DNA from 3 places in the Alcanivorax sp. genome. Region 3 is predicted to be linked to each of the others. Evidence: predicted binding sites of a transcription regulator. Region 3 holds the regulator's gene; each other region holds the start of a gene.
What was found. The regulator sigma-54, encoded in region 3, starts transcription at its own class of promoters, with help from an activator protein. The targets are predictions, from matches to a motif close to TGGCACNNNNNTTGCTNT.
Positions count from the first base shown of each region.

Region 1: the regulator sigma-54 is predicted to act here: its motif matches at 4,716-4,733, upstream of KZ772_RS07225 (putative urea ABC transporter substrate-binding protein).
Region 2: the regulator sigma-54 is predicted to act here: its motif matches at 3,398-3,415, upstream of KZ772_RS05890 (CmpA/NrtA family ABC transporter substrate-binding protein).

Region 1 is NZ_CP080267.1:1,569,135-1,574,556, reverse strand. Features, by position in the region: gene uca (urea carboxylase) at 1-208, opposite strand, end outside; gene KZ772_RS07245 (urea amidolyase associated protein UAAP2) at 294-935, opposite strand; gene KZ772_RS07240 (urea amidolyase associated protein UAAP1) at 980-1,696, opposite strand; gene KZ772_RS07235 (ABC transporter ATP-binding protein) at 1,707-2,498, opposite strand; gene KZ772_RS07230 (ABC transporter permease subunit) at 2,512-3,330, opposite strand; gene KZ772_RS07225 (putative urea ABC transporter substrate-binding protein) at 3,394-4,458, opposite strand; guanidine-I (ykkC/yxkD leader) riboswitch at 4,515-4,657, opposite strand; gene KZ772_RS07220 (dienelactone hydrolase family protein) at 4,844-5,422, opposite strand, start outside.
Region 2 is NZ_CP080267.1:1,288,207-1,293,628, forward strand. Features, by position in the region: gene KZ772_RS05880 (ABC transporter ATP-binding protein) at 1-807, opposite strand, end outside; gene KZ772_RS05885 (ABC transporter permease) at 825-1,826, opposite strand; gene KZ772_RS05890 (CmpA/NrtA family ABC transporter substrate-binding protein) at 1,855-3,228, opposite strand; gene KZ772_RS05895 (YbfB/YjiJ family MFS transporter) at 3,824-4,975, shown strand; gene KZ772_RS05900 (hypothetical protein) at 4,972-5,304, opposite strand; gene KZ772_RS05905 (hypothetical protein) at 5,255-5,422, opposite strand, start outside.
Region 3 is NZ_CP080267.1:3,604,179-3,609,600, reverse strand. Features, by position in the region: gene KZ772_RS16970 (HAD hydrolase family protein) at 1-501, shown strand, start outside; gene lptC (LPS export ABC transporter periplasmic protein LptC) at 498-1,055, shown strand; gene lptA (lipopolysaccharide transport periplasmic protein LptA) at 1,039-1,596, shown strand; gene lptB (LPS export ABC transporter ATP-binding protein) at 1,593-2,318, shown strand; gene KZ772_RS16950 (RNA polymerase factor sigma-54) at 2,574-4,040, shown strand; gene raiA (ribosome-associated translation inhibitor RaiA) at 4,080-4,379, shown strand; gene ptsN (PTS IIA-like nitrogen regulatory protein PtsN) at 4,396-4,869, shown strand; gene rapZ (RNase adapter RapZ) at 4,979-5,422, shown strand, end outside.

The DNA of each region.
Region 1 (5,422 bases), 1.9 Mb from region 3:
TCAGGGCAAACAGGGCATCCTGATTCAGATAGGTCTCGCGGGCACTGCCTTCACCCAGACAGTAGGCCTCGTCGGCCTGGGTCACATGGAGGGAATCCCGGTCCGCTTCCGCGTAGACGGCCACGGCGGTAACGCCGAGTTTTTTCAGGGTGGCAATAACACGGGTGGCAATGGCGCCGCGGTTGGCAATCAACACTTTGTTGAACATGGCGATGTCTCTTTGACGGCTGACGGGTCGTCCCGTCATGGCATTCTCTGGCCGCCGGGGTCGTCCCCGGGGAAGTGCGGATAAATCAGTGGTCCCAGATCAGCACTTCAATGGGTGTGGGGTTGTAACCGTTGCAGGGATTGTTGAGTTGCGGGCAATTGGAAATCAGCATCACTACATCCATGCAGGCGGTCAGCTCCACATATTTTCCCGGGGCGGAAATGCCATCCTCGAAGGTGAGGCCGCCGTCGGCGGTGACCGGCACATTCATGAAGAAGTTGATGTTGTGGGTGATGTCCCGTTTGCCCAGGTCAAACTCCGGGTGCTGGTTAACGGCCAGCATCCAGCTGTCCCGGCAGGCGTGCATGCAGCGCTTTTCCAGGTCGTAGCGCACGGTGTTGCTTTCCGTGGCGCAGGCGCCGCCCAGGGTGTCGTGGCGGCCACAGGTATCGGCCACGATCTCCAGCAGCGGGTTGATGCGGTTGGACATCAGCACGGTACCGGCGGTGAGATAGACGTTGCCCTGCTCGCGAATGGTGTCCATGGCGCTGTAGCGTTCCGCCGGGTCGGCGGCGCTGTAGAACAGGGTATCGGCGGCCTGATTACCTTGCAGATCCAGCAGGCGAATGGTCTGGCCCTTTTTTACCCTGTGGATGAAGTAATCCCCGGCGGCGACCACTTCACGGAAGCTGGCCTGTTCCGGTTGTCGGTGGCTTTCTTTGATCATGGTTCTTTCCTTCGCGCCTCAAGCGGCGCTCCTACAAAAAATAATTAAAGGCCCAGGTGGTACAGGCGATTGTTCTCGAAGGCGCGGGCGTTTTCCGGGCGGTAGTTCTTGCAATAGTCATCGCCGGTTACCGGATCGGCCTGGATCATCTCGATCTGCACCGGCCGCATCGGATAGTCTGCCGCCGGGTTCAGCGGATGCGGGCAGGTGTGCAGGATCACCAGGGTGTCCATCTCGAAGCGCAGGGTGACGCTGGCACCGGCGCGGGAGGCGCTGGCATCAAAGATCAGATTGCCGTCATCGTCGGTCATGACTTTGGAAAAAAGATTCAGGTTGGCGGCCAGGTCCCGTTCGCCCAGGCCGTACTTGGCCAGCTCGGTAAGAAAGCTGTGCTCGCCGCTCAGGGTCCACTGGTTGTGATGATCCTGATAGGTTCTGACCGGGTATTTTTTCTGCAGCTTTTTTTCGCTGAGCGTGCCGCAGACGGTGTCGTGCCAGCCGAAATCGTCGTCGACGATTGAGGCGAACACCCGGCCCATATCCGAGTACAGGCAGTTGCCCCGGGTCAGCTTGAAGGTGTGCTGACCTTTCAGGGTATCCGGGGCGTTGTAGCGTTCCAGCAGGTCTTCCGGGTTGTACATCAGCAGGGAAAGGTTGGCGCCACCTTCCACGTCGGTAAATCGCAGTTGCATGCCACGGCGCACCCGCATCGACCAGTGGGCGCTGCCGGGCAGGGTGGTGGTGTAAAGACTGTCGCTCATCAGGCGCTCCTTACAGGATGTCATGGAGAGCGCGGCTGGTATCACCCACGCTTCGATTAATGTTTGTCAGTGTGCCGCTTTCGCAGTCACCCACCGGCAGGTCGTAGGTCACCCGGGCGCCATAGGCACCGGGAGCCTGAGGGTCCAGACGGGGCTTGTCGAATACCCACAGCCGGGTGCCCAGATAGAAGCCTTCGGTAATGTCATGGGTGATCATGAACACGGTGAGTCGCTGTTCCTTCCACAGCGACAGCACCAGCTTGTGCATGTCGGCACGAATACCCGGGTCCAGGGCGCCGAAGGGTTCATCCAGCAGCAGGATGCGCGGTTTCTTGATCAACGCCTGGGCCAGGGCCAGCCGTTGTTGCATGCCGCCCGACAGCTCGTGGGGGTATTTATCCACGGCATGGCTTAGGCCCACGTTTTCCAGCATGGCCAGGGCGTCTTTTTGCAATTGCTTGCGGCGTTTGCCGAAGCTGATGCCCAGCCAGCGGCTGTGCTGCAGTTCGCCGCCCAGCATCACGTTTTCCAGGGCGGTCAGGTGGCTGAGTACCGAGTAACGCTGGAACACGATGCCGCGGCTGTCGTCCGGTTCGCCGGGCAGGGGCTTGCCATCCAGCAGTAGCTCGCCACGGCTGGCTTGCTCGGTGCCCAGCAGCAGTTTCAGGAAGGAGGTCTTGCCGCAGCCGGAGGCGCCGACAATGGTGACGAATTCGCCTTCTTCCACGGTGGCGTTGAGCCGTTCCAGCACCACCTGGTCGCCGTATTCCTTCCACAGGTTTTTCATTTCAATAATTGCCATCGTTATCTCTCCGTTAATGGCCCTGTTGATGGAACCAGGGGTAGCGCCATTGCGAATAACGGCGCAGCAGGAAGTCGATGGCGAAGGCCAGCAGGGTGATCCACACCACATAGGGCAGAATCACATCCATGGCCAGATAGCGCCGCACCAGGAAGATGCGATAGCCCAGCCCTTCGGTGGCGGCGATGGCCTCGGCGGCGATCAGGAACAGCCAGGCCGGACCCAGTGACAACCGCACGGTACCGATCAATCGCGGCATCAGTTGCGGCCATACCAGGCGGGTAATGATCTGCCAGGTATTGGCACCCAGGGTCTGCAGCTTGATGATCTGCTCGTCAGGAATTTCCAGCGCCCGTTGCTGCAGGTCACGAATCAGAAAGGGCGTAATGCCGATGATGATCAGCATCACCTTGGCCAGTTCTCCCAGGCCGAAAATAATGAACAGCACCGGCAGGATCGCCATGGGCGGTACCAGTGACAGGCCGGTCACCAGCGGTGACAGGGTCGAGCGGATATAGGGAATGGTGCCGTTGCCGATCCCCACCACCAGGGCAACCAGGGCGCTGATGACCACGCCGATGCCCAGCCGTTGCAGACTGGCCAGGGTGTCGTTGAGCAGCAGGTAGTCGCCACTGCGCTTGCTGGGTTCGAATGCCATACGCTGTATCGCATCCACAAAACTGCCCAGCTCTGGCAGCAATTTGTCGTTGGGGTTTTCCGTCAGGCGCGCATCGGAGGCCACCATATAGACAATCAGCAGCAGCACGAAAGGCAGCAGGCCCAGTGCCCAGGTACCGACACGTCCCGGTTGACGGTTGATCAGTTTTTTCATGGCAGTTCCCGGTGATGTCTGAAGCGTCAGACGTCCGGCATCAGACGTCTGACGTTGTTTGCCCTACAGCTTCCCTTCGGCTGCCATGGCCATGTAATCCGGGATAAAGCGCAGCTTCACGTTGCTGTCGCTGCCATAGATGCCCGCCGGGGTTTCGATACCCACAAAACCGGCGTCCGGGGCGCCTTCGCCCAGTAGCCCATGCTGGAAGGAAAATTCCGCCACTTTCTGCATGGTGTCTTTCAGCTCCGGGCTGTTGACGAAGGCCACGGCCTCGGCGGGCTGATAGAACATGCGGGTGGAATCCAGTTGCGCTTCATAGCCGGCCAGGTCGGTGCCGGAGGCGTTGGCCATGAAGGTGCGGGCGGCCTTGCCGGCCTCATCATCGGCGGACATGGTGGCCATGATCTCGTACCAGGCACCGGTCAGTGCCTTGCCGAAATCCGGGTTGGCTTCCAGGGTGTCGGTGTTGACCACCATCAGGTCGATGATTTCACCGGGGATTTGTGCGGAGTCGAATACCTTGTGGCTATCCGGCATGGCGGTGATTTCGCTGAGCAGCGGGTTCCAGGTGGCAACGGCAGTGACGCCCTTGGTGGTAAAGGCAGAGACCAGATCCGCATCTGAGGTATTCACCACGGTCAGGTCGCGCTCAGTCAGCCCCACGGTTTCCAGTGCCCGCGCCAGCAGGTAGTGGGAAACGGACAGTTCCACCAGGTTCACCTGCTGACCCTTGATGTCAGCCAGCTTGTCGGTGCCCTTGAGAACCACGCCGTCGTTACCGTTGGAGAAGTCACCCACGATCAGGGCGGTGGAATCCACCCCGCCAGCGGCGGGAATGGTCAGCGCATCCATGTTGGTCATGGCGCAGCCGTCGTATGCACCGGCGGTGTACTGGTTGATGGATTCCACGTAGTCGTTGATCTGTACCACGTCGATTTCGATGTCGTACTTGGCGGCCCACTTGTCGACGATTTTTTGTTGGGCACCGTAATCCCACGGCATCCAGCCCACATAAATGGACCAGCAGATGCTGAAGGAATCTTTGGCCAGTGCGGTGACCGGCATCAGGGATGTGAACAGGGCAAGTGCTGCAACGGCAGCGGTCTTTCGTACGGAAAGGGTCATCTCGGACCTCCTTGGCTACGGACGATGAGGAATCCAATGACAACGTGGTCATCGTGTCCTCCCGGGCTTTTGTCCCGCCGTGTAACCTTCAGCCGCATGTGCTGCGGAACGACTGCAAGAAGGTCGACTGCTCTCGGACCAGGCATCGGCTGCGCGCTGTCTGTCGGCGCAGGCGACCGGAACCCTAGCGGTCTATTGGTGCAAATTGTGTTGAGTGCTTAATGGCAACGTGGCCATTCGATTCCTCTCCCTGAGACAAAGCAAAGGGGATGCCAAGTGGCGATAGCAAGGAAAATCAGGAGGTTGGCGCGGAGGAAAAACGAATCGGGGAGAAAGGTGGGCAGTGACAGGGCATCGCGTTCTGCAATGCCCCCAACTGGTGCGGTTATTTGGCGTGGGGCTTATGCTCGATGAAATCCACCAGCGCCTTCCAGCTCACCTGGTCCGCATGGGCATCGTAGCCCACCGGCATGTCGAAGCGTTCCGCCACCGCATCCGCTTTCGGATTGGTGAAGCTGTGCTTGACGCCGGGGAAGCTGAGTAGCTGGAAGTCGGCGCCGGCCTCGGTCATTTCCTTCACGAAGCCGATGACTTGCTCGGCGGGAATCATCGGGTCGGCCTGGCCGGTGGCGGCGAGAATGCGCGCCTTGATGTCACCCTGCTTGGCGGGGGTGTCGGTGCCCAGGGTGCCATGGAAGCTGGCCACGCCGGCCAGGTCGGTGCCCATGCGTGCCTGGTTCAGTACCACGCCACCGCCGAAGCAGTAGCCGATGGCGAACAGACGGCCAGCTTCCACCTGTTGTTGTTTCAGCATCATCTTGCGGGCGGCTTCAAAGCGGGCGTTCATTTTTTCCGGCTCGGCCATGGCGGATTTCATGAAGGCTTCTGCATCCTTGGGGTGGGTGGCCACTTTGCCGGTGCCGTACATGTCCACGGCCAGGGCGGTATAACCGGCCCGGGCCAG
Region 2 (5,422 bases), 1.7 Mb from region 3:
GTCAGTACGCTTGGGCAGCGGTTCCACCTTGCGCTGTTTCTCGTACAGGAATTGCAGCACCTGCTGACGACAACGGACGAAGGTGGGATCGTCAGCCAGGGCCAGGCGGTCCCTTGGACGCGGCACATTGACGTCCAGAATCTCGCCGATGGTGGCGGAGGGCCCATTGGTCATCATCACAATACGGTCGGACAGCAACACCGCCTCATCCACATCATGGGTAATCATGATCACCGTGGTACCCAGCTGAGCATGGATCTCCATCAGGGAATCCTGCAGGTGGGCCCGGGTCAGGGCATCCAGCGCCCCGAAGGGTTCATCCATCAGCAACACCTGGGGCTGCATGGCCAGGGCCCGGGCAATGCCCACGCGCTGCTTCATGCCACCGGAGATTTCATCCGGCTTCTTGTGCATGGCATGGGCCATGTGCACCAGCTCCAGGTTATGTTCCACCCAGTCACGAATCTCGGCTTTCGACTTGGTTTTCTTGAACACCTGCTTGACCGCCAACTCCACATTTTCGAACGACGTCAGCCACGGCAGCAGCGAATGGTTCTGGAATACCACCGCCCGCTCCGGGCCGGGTTCGGTGACTTCCTGCTTGTCCAGAATCACCCCGCCATCGGTAGCCTGCAGCAGGCCGGCAACGATATTGAGCACCGTGGATTTCCCGCAGCCGGAGTGGCCGATCAGCGAGACGAATTCACCGGCATCAATTTTAAGATTCACATCTTTCAACGCTTCGAACGTGCCTTTCGGCGTGTCGAACTTCATGCCGACGTTGGAGAGTTCCAGTAAGGCTTTCATGTCGTTTCTCCTATCCTTTAGCGCTGCACGGAAGATTTGTCCCACACCAGCGCGCGCTGCAGCATCAGCATCAGGCGATCCAGCAGGAAACCGATCAGGCCGATGACGATCACCGCCACCATGATCCGGCCCAGGGATTGGGAACTGCCGTTCTGGAATTCATCCCAGACGAATTTCCCCAGGCCCGGGTTTTGCGCCAGCATCTCTGCGGCGATCAGTACCATCCAGGCAATCCCCAGGCTCAAGCGCAAACCGGTGAACATCATCGGCAATGCAGAAGGCAGCACGATCTTGCGGACATGGCTGAGGGCATTAAGCCGCAGCACACGGGAGACATTGGTCAGATCCTGGCTGACCGAGGTGACCCCCACCGCCGTATTCATCAACGTGGGCCACAGGCAGCATAGGGTTACTGTGAACATGGAAGTGAGAAAGGATTTCGACACCATGGGGTCGTCGCTCACATACACCGCACTCACCACCATGGTGACCAGCGGCAACCAGGCCAGCGGCGACACCGGCTTGAACAACTGCACCAGCGGGTTCACCGCTGCATGCACGGTGCTGCTCAGGCCGATGACGATGCCCAGCGGAATGGCGATCATCGACGCCAGCAGAAACCCACTCATCACCGTGATCAGGCTGGTACCGATCTGATCAAAGAAGGTGGGCGCACCGGTATAGTCACGGGTGACCGGCTCCCAGTCCGGCTGCTGTTCCAGCCGGGCGGTGATGTACTTCTCCTGCCGCTCATAAAACGCCACTTCCCGCTCACGGGACTGCTGGTGTTCACTGACCAGATTGCCCGCCTGCTCCCAGACCTGGGCCGGGCCGGGGAACTGACCCAGCGAGGTATCAATACGCTGGGCCGCGAACTGCCACAGGAGCAGGAACAGGCCTATCCCCAGCACCGGCCACAACAGCTGGCGCATCAGCGCTTGCCACTGCTCACGGGATACCTTGCCCGTGGCCAGTGCGCGGTAGGGTTCCATCCAGGTCGGGAATGTCAGGGTCACCATGATTGTCTCCTTCCTCTCGGGTCCCCGGTTACAGGGTGTCACCGTCTTTCAGGCCGATGGGGAACTTGCTCAGGTACTCGTTGGGCTTGCGGCCGTCATAGGTGACGTTGTCGATGAACTCGCTCTGCGGCGGCTTGAAGCCATCTTCGCTGGCGAAATCCGGGAATTCATCGGCGCTCATCTTGCCTTCGGCAATCAGTGACTTGGCCGCCTGGGTGTAGATGTCCGGGCGATACACTTTTTTCGCGATATCCATGTACCAGCTGTCCGGCTTGCTCTCGCTGATCTGCCCCCAGCGACGCATTTGCGTCAGGTACCAGATGGCATCGGAGTAGTAGGGATAGGTGGCGTTGTGGCGGAAGAACACGTTGAAATCCGGAATCCCCCGCTTGTCGCCCTTCTCATACTCGAAGGTGCCGGTCATGGAGTTGGCGATCACGTCATAGTCGGCGCCCACATAGTTGGGGCGGGACAGGATCTTCACCGCTTCCGGGCGGTTGGCGTTGTTGTTCTCGTCCAGCCACTTGGCGGCGCGGATCATCGCCTTGACCACACGGATGTGGGTGTTGGGATATTCCTCCGCCCAACCTTTGCTGACCCCGAACACTTTTTCCGGATTGTTTTTCCAGATTTCGTAATCGGTAATCACCGGCACACCGATGCCCTTGAACACGGCCTGCTGGTTCCAGGGCTCACCCACGCAGTAGCCATGAATGGTGCCGGCTTCCAGGGTGGCGGGCATTTGTGGTGGCGGTGTCACCGACAGCAACACATCCGCCTGCAACTGGCCGCTGGTATCGCCCTTGTGCGGGGCGTAATAGCCCGGGTTCAAACCACCGGCAGCCAGCCAGTAACGCAATTCGTAGTTATGGGTGGACACCGGAAACACCATGCCCATCTTGAAAGACTTGCCGGCGGCCTTGTATTGCTCCACCACCGGCTTAAGGGTGTCGGCCTTGATCGGATGCACCGGTTTGCCATCCTTGCTGGGAATATGCTTTTTCATTTCTTCCCAGACAGAATTGGAAACGGTGATGCCGTTGCCGTTCAGATCCATGCTGAAGGCGGTAATGATATGGGCCTCGGTGCCATAACCGATGGTTGCCCCCAGCGGCTGGCCGGCCAGCATGTGAGCACCATCCAGCTGACCATCTATCACCCGGTCCAGCAGCACCTTCCAGTTGGCCTGGGCTTCCAGGGTCACGAACAGACCCTCTTCCTCGAAGTAGCCTTTCTCATAGGCGATGGCCAGCGGCGCCATGTCCGTCAGCTTGATAAAACCGAACTTGAGGTCAGCCTTTTCCGGCCAGCCCACAGCATCCTCCGCTACAGACGTTGCCGACAGGCCCAGTGTCATCGCGGCCAGCACACCACAAACTGTTTTCTTGAAACCTTTCATCATCCTTCCCTCTTCTGCCCGTTTTTTTTCGGGCATAAAAAAAGCGCTCAAAGCGTCCCGCCACCATTGGCAGGAATCTTTGAGCGCCTTTGCTCGCATCGGAGTGCGGTCGCCGTTGACCACACAGATGGTTATCTCGCGCACAACGCAGTGGTTGCGCTTACCGTGTCTTAAGGCAAATGCTGTGCCAGTTTTGAAAAGGCTGATTTTTCATGACGTTATCGATACCAGGTGCAAGCCGGGCCGGCTTCGGCGCCCGGTTTTCGATCAGCCGGCACTGTTGTGAGTCAGCCTCGCCTCACCAAAATGCATCACGCTTTTGGTGCAACATCACTTTCGTACCTCAAACCCCGGGTTTTGCCCCGCCCTGGTGAAAAAACCACGCACTGCTTGGGAGCCTTTGCGACCAAAGCCGCATTTATCACTGCGGTGAATGATGAACATCATTCGAATGATAAAGCCGAAAACGCCACAGCCTGTTAGGCTGCGCGCTGCATTACGGTAGTGGCACACACCCACAACCGTTAAAGACACTGTAGGAACCTGCCTTCAGGCGAATGGCACCAGCCCTGGTAGCGGACAAAACGGAACCGTGTTGATGACCACCGAAAGAGATCACCTGCTCACTGCCCTGGCCGGCGCCTTTAGTCTGGTGATTGCCCTGGGCATTGGCCGCTTCCTGTTCACCCCGGCCCTGCCCGACATGATCGCCGAAACCACCCTCACCGCCATCAGCGGCGGCTACCTGGCAGCGATCAACTATGGGGGCTACCTTGCCGGCGCCATGCTCGCCATGGCGGTACCCGCCCACCGGGCACGCACGGCGTTCTGGCTGGCACTGTGGGTAAGCGTGGTCACCAGCATCCTCATGGGCCTGAGCACCACCTTCACACCCTGGGCCATCAACCGTTTCCTGGCCGGTGTGGCCAGCGCCATCATCATGGTCAACGGCTCTGCCTTGGTGCTCGGTGCCATGCCCAATCATCTGCGTGCCCGGCTGGGCAATATTCACTATGCCGGCATCGGCCTGGGCATCAGCATCGCTGCCCTCACCGTTGCTTTTATTGAAACCCTGCACGGCAGCTACGCCACCATGTGGCTGGCCTGCGGCGCCCTGGCCCTGGTCCTGCTGCCACTGCTGCGCCGTATCCCCGCCCTGCCCCACGCCAAACACAGCCAGCACGAACGGGCGCCGGTAAACCGCTCGGCCCTGGGCTTTCTGATCGCCAGCTACACCCTGGCCGGCTTCGGCTACATCACCAGCACCACCTACCTGCCGGTGATCGCCAAAGCGCAATTGCCGGGCCTGGACAGCGCCGCCTTCTATACTTGGCTGGCCGTGGGCCTGGCCGCCGTGCCCGCCAACCTGCTATGGGGCAAACTCGCCAGCCACACCAGCGAACGCAACGCACTTATGACCGCACTTGTGGTACAGGCCCTGGGCGTCAGCGCCCCCGCCTGGCTACCCGGCCTCACCGGGCTGGTCATCAGCGGCCTGCTGGTGGGCGGCACCTTTACCGCCGTGGTCGCCCTGAGCATGTACTGCGGCCGCCAACTGGCCCCCCACGCCGCCAGCGCCGCCCTGGGCGCGTTAACGGCCTGCTATGGGGTCGGGCAGATACTGGGGCCGGTGGTGACGGCACGATTGCTGGAAAGCAGCGGGAGTTTTGCGCCCGGGTTACTGGGGGCGGCTGCGGCGTTGATCGGGGCGGCGGTGTTGTTGGTGCCGTTGGGGAAGGTGCGGTTTTAGGGCCGGTTCACGGCATGCTTGCGTACCAGCAACGGCATGGCCGCAAACAGCAGCAGGGAGACGAGATAGGCAATACCGGATACCGGGTCACGTCCCGCCAAGTAGTCGCCCAGGTCCTGCCCTTGAAACAGTGTCACCGCCAGTTCGGCGCTCAGCATCATCAACAGGGCCGGCAAGCCAGTGCCAATACACTGCATCACCGTCACCAGCCCAAATCGCCGCACCAGCCAGCGGGCCACCAGAAAACTGGCCAGCACCATAAAAGGCAATTCAATCAGCTCAGCCCAGCGCTCCCCAAGTCGCGGCACCAGCAAGGGAATGCGGATCATGGCCAGGGCGAAGCCTGTGGCAAAGATCAAGATGAAGTAGATGAGAGCGGGTTTGATCTGTCGCATTTGGAGTACCGGCTACAACATTGGGGTCATACAACATTGGGGTCAGGTCTTG
Region 3 (5,422 bases):
CCTATGCAACTGTCCTCCGTTGATGCGCAGAATCTGCGCCTGATGGCCTTTGATGTGGATGGAGTGATGACCGACGGTCGCATCTACTTCAGCCCGGAAGGCGAGACCATCAAGGTCTTTAATACCCTGGACGGCCACGGACTGAAGAAACTGGCCGCCAGCGGCGTCACCCTGGCCATTATTACCGGCCGCAACACGCCCATGGTGGCCAGGCGTGCCGCCGACCTGGGAATCGCCCATGTGATCCAGGGCCGCGAAGACAAGGGCGTGGCCCTGGCCGACCTGGCCGAACAGCTGGGCATCGCCGCCAGCGAGACCGGCTATGCCGGCGATGACGAACCGGATGTGAGCGCCCTGCACTGGGCCCAGCTCAGCTTTGCCCCGGCCAATGCCCACGACTGCGCCAAGGAAGCCGCCGACCATATTACCGAGCGGCGCGGCGGTGAAGGCGCGGTGCGAGAAATCTGCGACGCCATTCTGGCGCAACGGAGCCCGGCATGAAGCGCCAGGGCCTGCTCAGCGCCACCGGCATCCTGATGCTGGGTCTGGTGATGCTGATGACCCTGCACGAGTGGGATGACACCTTGCCCGGGCAGGAAGACGGCATCCTCACCGCGCCCGCAATTGTCGCCAAAAGCATAACCGCACGGGCTTTTAGTGAAGAGGACGGCAGTCTCCAGTACTATCTGACCGCCGAGACCCTGACCCAGTATGACCACAACCCGCTCACGGAAATGCAGCAGCCCGAGCTGGAAATGGCCAACGACAAGGGAAGCTGGACCATCGTTAGTGAACAAGGGTTGGTCCAGGAAAATGGCGATCTGATTGTATTCTCCGGCGACGTAAAAGCCCGCAACCAGCAACAGAAAATCACCCTGGACACCCAGGAGTTGCGCTTTCGTAGCGACACCAATATCGCCAGCTCTCCCGGCAGTGTGGACCTGGAATTTGAATCCGGCAAAACCCGCGCAGGCGCGCTGGAGGCCGATCTCGACAAGGGCATTCTGACCCTTGAGCAAGGAGTAAAGAGTGAGTTTGATGCGCCGGCTTCTTAGTGCCTCCAGCCTTATCGCCTTGGCTGTTGCCTTGCCGATCAGTGCCGTGGCCGCCCCGCAGGTGCCGGTATCCGTGACCGCGGATTCCGGACGCTTCGAACAGGACGCGGGCAGCGGTCTTTACCGGGGCAATGTGGAACTGGTCCAGGGAAAACGCAAACTGTTTGCCGACGAAATGCGCCTGTATACCCGCAATGGCGAACTGACCCGCGTGGAAGCCTCCGGCACCCCGGTGCGCATGGAAGAAGGCAAGGACCTGCAGGCCCACGCTAACAACCTGGTCTACGACATCCGCAAACGCACCCTGGTCCTCACCGGAGACGCCTATATTGAGCACCTGGGCAACACCTTCGAAGGCGCCAAAGTGGAATACAGTCTGGACTCCAAGCGAGTAGACGCCAGTAGTGAAGGCGACAAGCGGGTGCGACTGGTGATCCCGGCCGAGAACCAGACACCCGAGCAAGCCCCACCCGCAGACGACAATGAAAACGGCGAGGCGCCCGAAGAGCCCTCCCCCGAGGCGGAGCCAAACACCCAATGAGCCATTTACGCGCCCACCACCTGGCAAAAAGCTATAAGGGCCGCCGGGTTATCGAAGATGTCTCCCTGGACGTGGAAGCCGGCCAGATCGTCGGTTTGCTCGGTCCAAATGGCGCCGGCAAGACCACCTGCTTTTACATGATCGTGGGCCTGGTGGAAGCGGACGCAGGGCGAATCGATATCAACGAGGCAGACATCACCCATCTGCCCATGCATGGCCGCGCCCAGCGCGGCATCGGCTATCTGCCCCAGGAAGCCAGCATCTTTCGCCGCCTGACCGTGGAAGAAAACATCATGGCGATCCTGGAAACCCGCAAGGAGCTGAGCAAGGCGGAACGTCACGAGCGCATGGAAAGCCTGCTCAAGGAATTCCATATCACCCACATTCGCGATTCCCTGGGAATGAGCCTGTCCGGCGGCGAGCGGCGCCGGGCGGAAATCGCCCGTGGCCTGGCCACCGACCCGGATTTCATTCTGCTGGATGAGCCCTTCGCCGGGGTGGATCCGATTTCCGTGAACGACATCAAGGGCATTATCCGCCATCTGAAAGAACGCGGCATCGGCGTACTGATTACCGACCACAACGTGCGCGAAACCCTGGATATCTGCGACACCGCCTACATTGTCAGCGCCGGCCACATCATCGCCTCCGGCGATGCGGATACCATTCTCGGTAACCAGCAGGTACGGGATGTGTATCTGGGGGCGGACTTCAGGCTGTAAAAGGCAGTGAATAGTTAATAGTGAACAGTTCGCGAGGCAGACTTTCTGTCTTTCAAGCCCCGCAGCCGCGCACAAGCCCTAGACGCGGCTGCCTGCACCCAAACGGCGCCACGCCTAAGATCGCGCGCTGTTAACTATTAACTGTTCACTGTTAACTCCCTCCTCCTAGCACACAACAACCCTTGGCACAAATATTGCTTGTCTTACAGATAGACTGCTATTCTCAGGTTTTGGGGACCGACCAGCCTGAGCAGTATGAAGCCAAGCCTACAACTACAAATCGGCCAGCAGCTGACCATGACTCCTCAGCTGCAGCAGGCCATTCGCCTTTTGCAGCTGTCCACGCTGGACCTCCGCCAGGAGATACAGCAGGCCGTGGAAAGCAACCCTTTGCTGGAGCTGGCCGACGATTTCGGTGACGAATCCCTGCCTGACATTGACGAAGAACGTCAGGACGACCAGGAGCTGGATACCGAGCGGGACGATGCCCTGGAAGAGTTCGTGGACGGCGAACCCGGCATCGAAACGGAATGGGACGATGTCTATTCCGGCCAGACCAGAAGCGCCTCCGCCGCCCTACCCGACGATGCCGACGACTGGCAGCAGCGACATAGCGTGGCCGGCAACCTGCAGGACCATCTGCTCTGGCAACTGAATCTGACCCCCATGAGCGATGTGGACCGCATCATCGCCATGACCATTATCGAATCCCTGGACGATCGCGGCTATCTGACCGTTACCGTGGACGACATCGTGGCGATGATGAACGCCCAGGATGACCTGCTCACCGAAGGTGACGAGCTGGAAGCCGACGAAGTACTGGCCGTCCAGCATCGCCTGCAGCAATTCGATCCCGTAGGGGTGGCCAGCCTGGATCTGGCCGATTGCCTGCGTGTTCAGCTGCGTCAGTTACCCACAGACACTCCCTTCCTGGACTATGCCCTGGCCCTTCTGGAGCATCTGGAGCTGCTGGAAAAACACGATTATGCGGCCCTGCGCCGGGTGCTGCAGATCAGCGAGGAGAACCTGCTCGACGCCCTCTCCCTGTTGCGCACCCTGGACCCTGCCCCTGGCGAACAGATCGGTGAGAGCCAGGTGGATTATGCGGTACCGGACGTGATTGTGCGCCAGCATCAGGGCCACTGGCAGGTAAGCCTGAACGAGGAGGTACTGCCCAAGGTCAACCTGCAGCAGCAGTACGCCTCCATGGCCCGCAAGGCCGGGGGCGAGGATGGCCAGTACCTGCGCAACTGCGTGCAGGAAGCCAAGTGGTTCATCAAGAGCCTGCAAAGCCGCCACGACACCCTGCTGAAGGTGGCCACCCGCATTGTTGAAGTCCAGCAGGACTTCTTCGACTATGGGGAAGAAGCCATGAAACCCCTGGTTCTGGCCGACATTGCCGATGCCGTCGAGATGCACGAATCGACCATCAGTCGGGTCACCAACCAGAAATATATGATGACACCCCGCGGCGTCTTTGAGCTTAAGTATTTCTTCTCCAGCCACGTGGGAACAGACGGCGGCGGTGAGTGTTCCTCCACCGCTATTCGTGCCATTATTAAGAAGCTGGTCGCTGCCGAGAACCCCCGCAAACCGCTCAGCGACAACAAGCTTGCCAGCTTGTTGAACGAGCAGGGGATCAACGTGGCGCGCCGGACAGTCGCCAAGTATCGTGAGGCGATGAGAATACCGTCATCCAGCGCCCGCAAGCGTTTGGTGTAGGCGCCGGGACGGCCCAACGAGCAGGTAAAGGAGCCAGCCATGCAAATTAATATCAGCGGTCATCACCTGGAAATTACCGACGCTTTGCGAGCCTACGTAGGAGACAAATTCTCCCGTCTTGAACGGCATTTTGATCAGATTACCAGTGTCCAGGTGATTCTTTCCCCGGAACCCAAGACCCACAAGGCGGAATCCACCATCCATATCTCCGGGGCCGACGTCTTCGCCACCGCTGAAGCAGTGGACATGTACGCTGCCATCGACAAGCTGACGGACAAGCTTGACCGTCAGATCCTCAAACACAAGGAAAAGGCCGTCAGCCACAAACACGGCCACTGACCCCAAAGCGACAATTATGCGAGTTCGCGAACTACTCACCGAAGCACGCACCCATAGCGAGGTGCAGGCCAGCAGCAAGAAACAGCTGCTGGACCAGGTTGCGCAGCTGGCCGCGGCCGGCTGCGACAGCCTCAACGAACAGGAGGTCTTCGATGCCCTGGTAGCCCGGGAAAAGCTGGGCTCCACGGGCATCGGTGAAGGCATCGCTATACCTCACTGTCGTCTTGGTCACTGCCAGCAACCCATCGGGCTGCTGCTGAAACTGTCGACCCCCATCGATTTTGACGCCGTTGACGGTCGCCCGGTGGATCTGGTGTTTGTGCTGCTGGTTCCCCAGGAAAACCCGGAACAGCACCTGAAAACGCTCAGCCACTTGGCGTCCCTGTTCAACGACGACGACTACCGTGCCGAGCTGCGACTGAGCAAGGACGACCACCACCTTTATCACACTGCCGTGGAATCCGAAGCGGAGCTGCGACTGGCATCATGAAGCAACGCAACACACCTTCAGGCATCACCGCCCGACACACCCACGATACCCTCTCGTTTATCGATGTGACGTGCCAACGTGCCGCCAATAGCGTGCAAGCGGTACGACCATGAAACTCACCATTATCAGCGGTCGATCCGGCTCGGGAAAAACCACCGCGCTACAAGCCATGGAAGACCAGAGCTACTACTGCGTCGACAACTTGCCGGTGGGCATGCTCCCAACACTAGCGGAACAACTTGACCAGGGTGAGCTCCCCATAGAGCGAGCGGCGGTAGGCATTGATGCCCGCAACCTGCCGACCCAGTTGTTGGCCTTTGACGCCATCCTGGATGCGCTTCACCTGCAGCAGGTAAAAACCGAAATTATTTATCTGGATGCGGACGACAACACTCTGCTGAAGCGCTTCAGTGCCACCCGGCGGCGTCACCCCCTGGGCGCTCAGCAAGGCTCCGTGGAGGCAGCCATCCAGCACGAGCGGGAATTGCTGTCCAATATTCGCCTGCGTGCCGACCTGGTGATCGATACCAGCAACTATGATGTTCACAGCCTG